One region of the Oceanobacillus sp. FSL K6-0118 genome, then DNA from elsewhere that is predicted to be linked to it. Evidence: a T-box and tRNA genes for the amino acid it is inferred to sense, from the RefSeq annotation. Region 1 holds a T-box; the other regions hold tRNA genes.
What was found. A T-box is a leader RNA that pairs with one kind of tRNA and senses whether it is charged. The one in region 1 lies ahead of thrS (threonine--tRNA ligase), so its partner is inferred to be a tRNA-Thr.

Region 1 (2,297 bases):
TATTGTCAGGGAATAATGCTGAAAGTTTTCTGCACCTAGAAAGAACTGAAAGGGATCACCCGAAGGATTTATTGGAAGGATTATTTTTAAATCATATAAAAGATACAGATACTATACATTATGATTCCATCGTAAAGTTTGGGCTAAAAGAATTCAGGAATGAAATGATTGATTATGTAGGACTAGCGATAGACGAATATAAGAGAGAAGAAGAACATCAAGCGTTTATCAACTCTTTACGCACTTATATTAGCAAAAAAGATCCAGGAATTCCAGTCATTCATATTTTGCAAGGAAGTTCGTTTTCTTTTTATTCAGCAGATGGAGAAGTCCTTTCAAAAATGGATTTACAAACTTTAATGCAGAAAGAACCCTTATACCTATTTGGATTAGATGAAACTGAAATGAATTTATCGCCACTAATTGCGATGGCGCCAGAGAAAGTAAAAATCTACGGTGATGATCCCGCCGAACCAAAAACATTAACCGTCATTAATGTTTTCCAAGAAAAAGCGGAATTCCAACCTACTCGAGAATTTCCTTTTTATAATATGAAAAACCAATAGCACTTGCAATTATAATTTTATAGAGCTATAATACACTTTAGATTCATTATTGAAGTTAAAAGTTACGATAAGGACATGATTATTTTGGATACATATAGATTAGAGAGGGAAGTCGTTTGGCTGAAAGCTTCCTCTATAGGCCTGAATAATTACCACCTTTGAACTCTTTTCCAGAAGTTATAGTAAGGAATAGCGTATCATCTGCGTTAAAGATGTAGAGCCGCTAATTTTAGCGGGAACTAGGGTGGAACCACGAACTATTATACTACGCTCGTCCCTTTTGCGTTATGCAATTGGGATGGGCGTTTTTTAATTTAATATATGTTTACAGATAGAAAGGAGCAAGCAACATGGCAGAAGAAATTAAAATAATATTTCCAGATGGTAATGAAAAAGGATTTCCAATTGGAACAACTGGTGAGGAGATTGCAGCATCCATTTCTCCAGGATTAAAGAAACAAGCTATAGCTATTAAATTAGATGGTGAACAAGTAGATTTAAGACGCGAACTTGATCATGGTGGGAAAATAGAAATCTTAACTTATAAAAATAATGAATCTATAGATATCATGCGCCATTCCACAGCACATTTAATGGCTCAAGCGATTAAACGATTATATAAAGACGTTCAATTTGGTGTTGGACCTGTAATTGATGAAGGATTTTATTATGATTTAGACATGGAATATAAAATCACTCCAGAGGATCTTCCTAAGATTGAAAAAGAAATGAAACGTATTGTCGATGAGAATCTTGAAATTAAGCGAGTAGAAGTTTCACGTGAAGAAGCGAAAGAACGTTTTCGCGAAATTAATGATGAACTGAAACTTGAATTAATTGATGATATTCCAGAAGGGGAACAAGTGACTATTTATGAGCAAGGTGAATACTTTGATCTATGTCGAGGAATTCACGTCCCTTCTACAAGTAAAATTAAAGCATTTAAACTTTTAAGTATTTCAGGAGCTTACTGGCGTGGGGATAGCAATAATAAGCAGCTTCAACGTATTTATGGAACTGCATTTGAAAAACAAAGTCAATTGGACGAGTATCTTCATATTTTAGAAGAACGTAAGGAACGTGATCATCGTAAGCTAGGTAAAGAATTAGGGATTTTTACCGTCTCTCAAAAAGTTGGACAAGGTCTACCGTTATGGCTTCCTAAAGGGGCAACTATTCGTCGTACAATCGAACGTTATATTGTGGATTTGGAAGAACGTTTAGGATATGATCACGTTTATACACCTGTACTGGGGAGTAAGGAGCTATATGAGACAAGTGGACATTGGGATCATTATGATGATGATATGTTCCCACCGATGGAAATGGATAATGAAACATTAGTATTGCGTCCAATGAATTGTCCACATCATATGATGGTATTTAAAAATCAACTATGGAGCTACCGTCAATTACCAGTAAGAATTGCAGAACTTGGAACGATGCATCGTTATGAAATGAGTGGTGCGTTAGCGGGACTTCAACGTGTTCGTGCAATGACTTTAAATGACGCTCATATCTTCGCTAGACCAGATCAATTAAAAGAAGAATTTACTCGTGTTGTAGAATTAATTCAACATGTATATAAAGACTTTGGAATTGAAGATTACTATTTCCGTCTTTCTTATCGTGATCCAGAGGATAAGGAAAAATATATTGACGACGATGAAATGTGGGAAAAAACACAATCCACTTTAAAACAAACAATGGACGACTTGAATTTGGATTATG
Region 2 (2,297 bases), 670 kb from region 1:
CGATGAGGTTAATAGGTTTGAGGTGGAAGCGTGGCGACACGTGGAGCTGACAAATACTAATCGATCGAGGACTTAACTAAATTCTTTTCATGTCTTCATTTACTCTTATTTAGTTTTCAGGATACAAATCCTAATTGAATATCAATTGTCTGGTAGCGATGGCGGAGAGGTCACACCTGTTCCCATACCGAACACAGAAGTTAAGCTCTCCAGCGCCGATGGTAGTTGGGGGTTCCCCCTGCGAGAGTAGGACGCCGCCAGGCAATAGATTTATTTCACAGTACCTTAATGGTAGAATATCGACTTTTAGTTGATTAGTTGTAGATTCAAACTTTAACTTTTGAAATCTACCTGTGAAATTATTTATTTGTCAATAATTGGTAAATTTTACCTGGCCCGTTGGTCAAGCGGTTAAGACACCGCCCTTTCACGGCGGTAACACGGGTTCGAATCCCGTACGGGTCACCATTTTCAAGAAAGGCATGTTAAGTACGCGACATCCTGTCGCAACACATGCACTGGTACTTCTGTGCGTCGGAGGATTAGCTCAGCTGGGAGAGCACCTGCCTTACAAGCAGGGGGTCACAGGTTCGATCCCTGTATCCTCCACCATTAATATTATCTAATAAATATCGCGGGGTGGAGCAGTCTGGTAGCTCGTCGGGCTCATAACCCGAAGGTCGCAAGTTCAAATCTTGTCCCCGCAACCAAATTATGGTTCGGTAGTTCAGTTGGTTAGAATGCCTGCCTGTCACGCAGGAGGTCGCGGGTTCGAGTCCCGTCCGGACCGCCATATGCCGGCCTAGCTCAATTGGTAGAGCAACTGACTTGTAATCAGTAGGTTGGGGGTTCAAGTCCTCTGGCCGGCACCATAAAATTACAAGTACGAGCCATTAGCTCAGTTGGTAGAGCATCTGACTTTTAATCAGAGGGTCGAAGGTTCGAATCCTTCATGGCTCATCACATCTGCCGGGGTGGCGGAACTGGCAGACGCACAGGACTTAAAATCCTGCGGTAGGTGACTACCGTACCGGTTCGATTCCGGTCCTCGGCACCATGAAGTATTGGGCTATAGCCAAGCGGTAAGGCATCGGGTTTTGATCCCGTGTATCCTAGGTTCGAATCCTAGTAGCCCAGCCAATTATTCGGGAAGAACTTAGTGGGCGAGAACGTATGGTTTATACCCGTGAAGATCATGGGTTAAATACCCTCTGCTGCTATCAGAAATACATAGTTATAAGATGGCGGTCGTGGCGAAGGGGTTAACGCACCGGATTGTGGCTCCGGCATTCGTGGGTTCGATTCCCACCGGTCGCCCCATTAATTATTTATGATGGACCCTTAGCTCAGTTGGTTAGAGCTATCGGCTCATAACCGATCGGTCGCAGGTTCGAATCCTGCAGGGTCCATTTGTAGAAACCATAATAACGTGGAGGTATACCCAAGTCTGGCTGAAGGGATCGGTCTTGAAAACCGACAGGCGGGTCAAACCGCGCGGGGGTTCGAATCCCTCTACCTCCTCCATACATAAGAGTAAATTAGTTGGCTCGGTAGCTCAGTCGGTAGAGCAACGGACTGAAAATCCGTGTGTCGGCGGTTCGATTCCGTCCCGAGCCACCATCTTATTTATAATATTGACACGATATGCGGGTGTAGTTTAGTGGTAAAACCTCAGCCTTCCAAGCTGATGATGAGGGTTCGATTCCCTTCACCCGCTCCATTATTGATAGTGGGCCTGTAGCTCAGCTGGTTAGAGCGCACGCCTGATAAGCGTGAGGTCGGTGGTTCGAGTCCACTCAGGCCCATTACTAACATATAAAGTGATTGGTGTTTCAAATTCCATACATGAGTATGTTAATATAAGTGCGCCCTTAGCTCAGCAGGATAGAGCAACAGCCTTCTAAGCTGTGGGTCAGAGGTTCGAATCCTCTAGGGCGCGTATAGATTATTCCACAGTAGCTCAGTGGTAGAGCAATCGGCTGTTAACCGATCGGTCGTAGGTTCGAATCCTACCTGTGGAGCCTTTTTATATTATTTGGAAATGAATTCAATTCATTTTTTTACTTCCCGAATCTCTTCGTATATTTCGGTTAATACAATAATTTCCTCAATTAATGGTTCGATACGGAATAGTACGTCATCATTAATGATTTCTTTAGCTTGAAATTCTATTCCTCTATATACATAGGAAGAAACGATTTGTGCTTTTATGTAAGATAATATTCGTTTTAACTGTTGTCCGACAATTAAGCAAAAGCCTGCAGTAACAACCATACTCATAATCTTCTTTAAAAGTC
Region 3 (2,297 bases), 1.5 Mb from region 1:
GGGATCAGAAGAGATTCCCGCGCTCGACTTGCATGTATTAGGCACGCCGCCAGCGTTCGTCCTGAGCCAAGATCAAACTCTCCAAAAAAGTTTGTTTCAAATGAATGAAATTCATTTGAAATTCTTAGCTTTTAGAGGAAAAACCTCTATTTTTTAAAAAGAAAAACGAGTTTCTTTTTCTTGACATACTGGTTGTTTTGTTCAGTTTTCAAAGAGCAAAATTTATTATCGCTTCAAATAAGTAACTTTAATAATATATCATATTCACTATATCTTTGTCAACAACTTCTTAAAAGATATTTTTGGATCATCCAACTAAAATTCATTGGATGGGCCTGAGTGGACTCGAACCACCGACCTCACGCTTATCAGGCGTGCGCTCTAACCAGCTGAGCTACAGGCCCATTATAAAAATAATGGAGCGGGTGATGGGAATCGAACCCACGACATCAGCTTGGAAGGCTGAGGTTATACCATTTAACTACACCCGCACAATTTAATTAAATTTGTACTTTAGATTCAATCCCGACCAACATGCCTCTCCATCTACAAGCCTATTCAAGGAAGTCAATGCTTCGAGGCAACTCGTAGATTATTCGGTAGAAGTGTCGCTCGTGGCTGAGGTTATACCATTTAACTACACCCGCATAATAATAAGGTGGCCGAGAAGACAGGATTCGAACCTGCGACCCACAGCTTAGAAGGCTGTTGCTCTATCCAACTGAGCTACTCCCCGTGCACTATGTATATGGCGCGCCCGAGAGGAGTCGAACCCCTAACCTTTTGATCCGTAGTCAAACGCTCTATCCAATTGAGCTACGGGCGCATGGTGCCGAGGACCGGAATCGAACCGGTACGGTAGTCACCTACCGCAGGATTTTAAGTCCTGTGCGTCTGCCAGTTCCGCCACCCCGGCAAGAGTGGAGCGGAAGACGGGATTCGAACCCGCGACCCCCACCTTGGCAAGGTGGTGTTCTACCACTGAACTACTTCCGCATGATATTATATTAAGTAATGAAATGGTGCGGGTGAAGGGAGTCGAACCCCCACATCCGAAGATACTAGATCCTAAGTCTAGCGCGTCTGCCAATTCCGCCACACCCGCATAATGATGAGCCATGAAGGATTCGAACCTTCGACCCTCTGATTAAAAGTCAGATGCTCTACCGACTGAGCTAATGGCTCATTAAAAATGGTGCCGGCCAGAGGACTTGAACCCCCAACCTACTGATTACAAGTCAGTTGCTCTACCAGTTGAGCTAGGCCGGCGAATGATAAAGTTATTAAATGGTGGAGGGGGGCAGATTCGAACTGCCGAACCCAGAGGGAGCGGATTTACAGTCCGCCGCGTTTAGCCACTTCGCTACCCCTCCAACAATGGTGGCTCGGGACGGAATCGAACCGCCGACACACGGATTTTCAGTCCGTTGCTCTACCGACTGAGCTACCGAGCCATCATAATGGAATCTATTCATTTAAAATGGCGGTCCGGACGGGACTCGAACCCGCGACCTCCTGCGTGACAGGCAGGCATTCTAACCAGCTGAACTACCGGACCAATTCAAATATTTGGTTGCGGGGGTAGGATTTGAACCTACGACCTTCGGGTTATGAGCCCGACGAGCTACCAGACTGCTCCACCCCGCGATGTGAAAAATATAAGATTTAGAAGTTAATGGTGGAGGATACAGGGCTCGAACCTGTGACCCCCTGCTTGTAAGGCAGGTGCTCTCCCAGCTGAGCTAATCCTCCAACGCATTAGGATGTGCTAGTACATGTGTTGCGACAGGTCATCGCGTACTTAACATGACTTCCTTAAAAAATGGTGACCCGTACGGGATTCGAACCCGTGTTACCGCCGTGAAAGGGCGGTGTCTTAACCGCTTGACCAACGGGCCATTTCATATTTCGAATTAATTTGTCAACGCGCTTTAATATATCATATTTCAATGTTTGATGTCAACAAGAAATTTCATTTGACTTTATTCGCGTTTTTTAATCGGTTTTTAACAGCAAAATTTATATTAAAGCAAACTCATATAAATGTCAACATAAAATAATAAATTTTGTTTTTTAATTTTAACAATCGACAAAAACGCCCCCAAAATGACGCTTGTTATAATTATACACAATATTGAAAGAAGAGAAACTATATACTAGGATTCCTCTTCTTCTTTTTCATCCTTATCCAAGTTCACATCTTCTAGATCAAGCCAAGATAACATTTCTCCCACAACTATATTTACTTTTTCATTTACAATATCTTCCCCATATTTTTTCTTCGCCTTTTCAATAAA

Region 2: it encodes a tRNA-Thr, which carries the amino acid that the T-box ahead of thrS (threonine--tRNA ligase) is inferred to sense. The anticodon was not compared.
Region 3: it encodes a tRNA-Thr, which carries the amino acid that the T-box ahead of thrS (threonine--tRNA ligase) is inferred to sense. The anticodon was not compared.

The regions. Positions count from the first base shown of each region.
Region 1 is NZ_JBBOVR010000001.1:2,533,655-2,535,951, reverse strand. It holds gene ytxC (sporulation protein YtxC) at 1-566, shown strand, start outside; T-box leader at 622-848, shown strand; gene thrS (threonine--tRNA ligase) at 917-2,297, shown strand, end outside.
Region 2 is NZ_JBBOVR010000001.1:3,199,569-3,201,865, reverse strand. It holds rRNA gene MHI02_RS16305 (23S ribosomal RNA) at 1-80, shown strand, start outside; rRNA gene rrf (5S ribosomal RNA) at 149-263, shown strand; tRNA gene MHI02_RS16295 (tRNA-Glu) at 394-468, shown strand; tRNA gene MHI02_RS16290 (tRNA-Val) at 537-612, shown strand; tRNA gene MHI02_RS16285 (tRNA-Met) at 634-710, shown strand; tRNA gene MHI02_RS16280 (tRNA-Asp) at 717-793, shown strand; tRNA gene MHI02_RS16275 (tRNA-Thr) at 797-872, shown strand; tRNA gene MHI02_RS16270 (tRNA-Lys) at 888-960, shown strand; tRNA gene MHI02_RS16265 (tRNA-Leu) at 969-1,057, shown strand; tRNA gene MHI02_RS16260 (tRNA-Gln) at 1,066-1,140, shown strand; tRNA gene MHI02_RS16255 (tRNA-His) at 1,245-1,320, shown strand; tRNA gene MHI02_RS16250 (tRNA-Ile) at 1,336-1,409, shown strand; tRNA gene MHI02_RS16245 (tRNA-Ser) at 1,432-1,524, shown strand; tRNA gene MHI02_RS16240 (tRNA-Phe) at 1,545-1,620, shown strand; tRNA gene MHI02_RS16235 (tRNA-Gly) at 1,647-1,720, shown strand; tRNA gene MHI02_RS16230 (tRNA-Ile) at 1,732-1,805, shown strand; tRNA gene MHI02_RS16225 (tRNA-Arg) at 1,866-1,939, shown strand; tRNA gene MHI02_RS16220 (tRNA-Asn) at 1,950-2,021, shown strand; gene MHI02_RS16215 (hypothetical protein) at 2,053-2,274, opposite strand.
Region 3 is NZ_JBBOVR010000001.1:990,454-992,750, reverse strand. It holds rRNA gene MHI02_RS05215 (16S ribosomal RNA) at 1-88, opposite strand, end outside; tRNA gene MHI02_RS05210 (tRNA-Ile) at 331-404, opposite strand; tRNA gene MHI02_RS05205 (tRNA-Gly) at 418-491, opposite strand; tRNA gene MHI02_RS05200 (tRNA-Arg) at 660-736, opposite strand; tRNA gene MHI02_RS05195 (tRNA-Arg) at 750-826, opposite strand; tRNA gene MHI02_RS05190 (tRNA-Leu) at 828-916, opposite strand; tRNA gene MHI02_RS05185 (tRNA-Gly) at 922-996, opposite strand; tRNA gene MHI02_RS05180 (tRNA-Leu) at 1,021-1,105, opposite strand; tRNA gene MHI02_RS05175 (tRNA-Lys) at 1,113-1,185, opposite strand; tRNA gene MHI02_RS05170 (tRNA-Thr) at 1,194-1,269, opposite strand; tRNA gene MHI02_RS05165 (tRNA-Tyr) at 1,289-1,373, opposite strand; tRNA gene MHI02_RS05160 (tRNA-Phe) at 1,379-1,454, opposite strand; tRNA gene MHI02_RS05155 (tRNA-Asp) at 1,482-1,558, opposite strand; tRNA gene MHI02_RS05150 (tRNA-Met) at 1,571-1,647, opposite strand; tRNA gene MHI02_RS05145 (tRNA-Val) at 1,677-1,752, opposite strand; tRNA gene MHI02_RS05140 (tRNA-Glu) at 1,824-1,898, opposite strand; gene MHI02_RS05135 (hypothetical protein) at 2,157-2,297, opposite strand, start outside.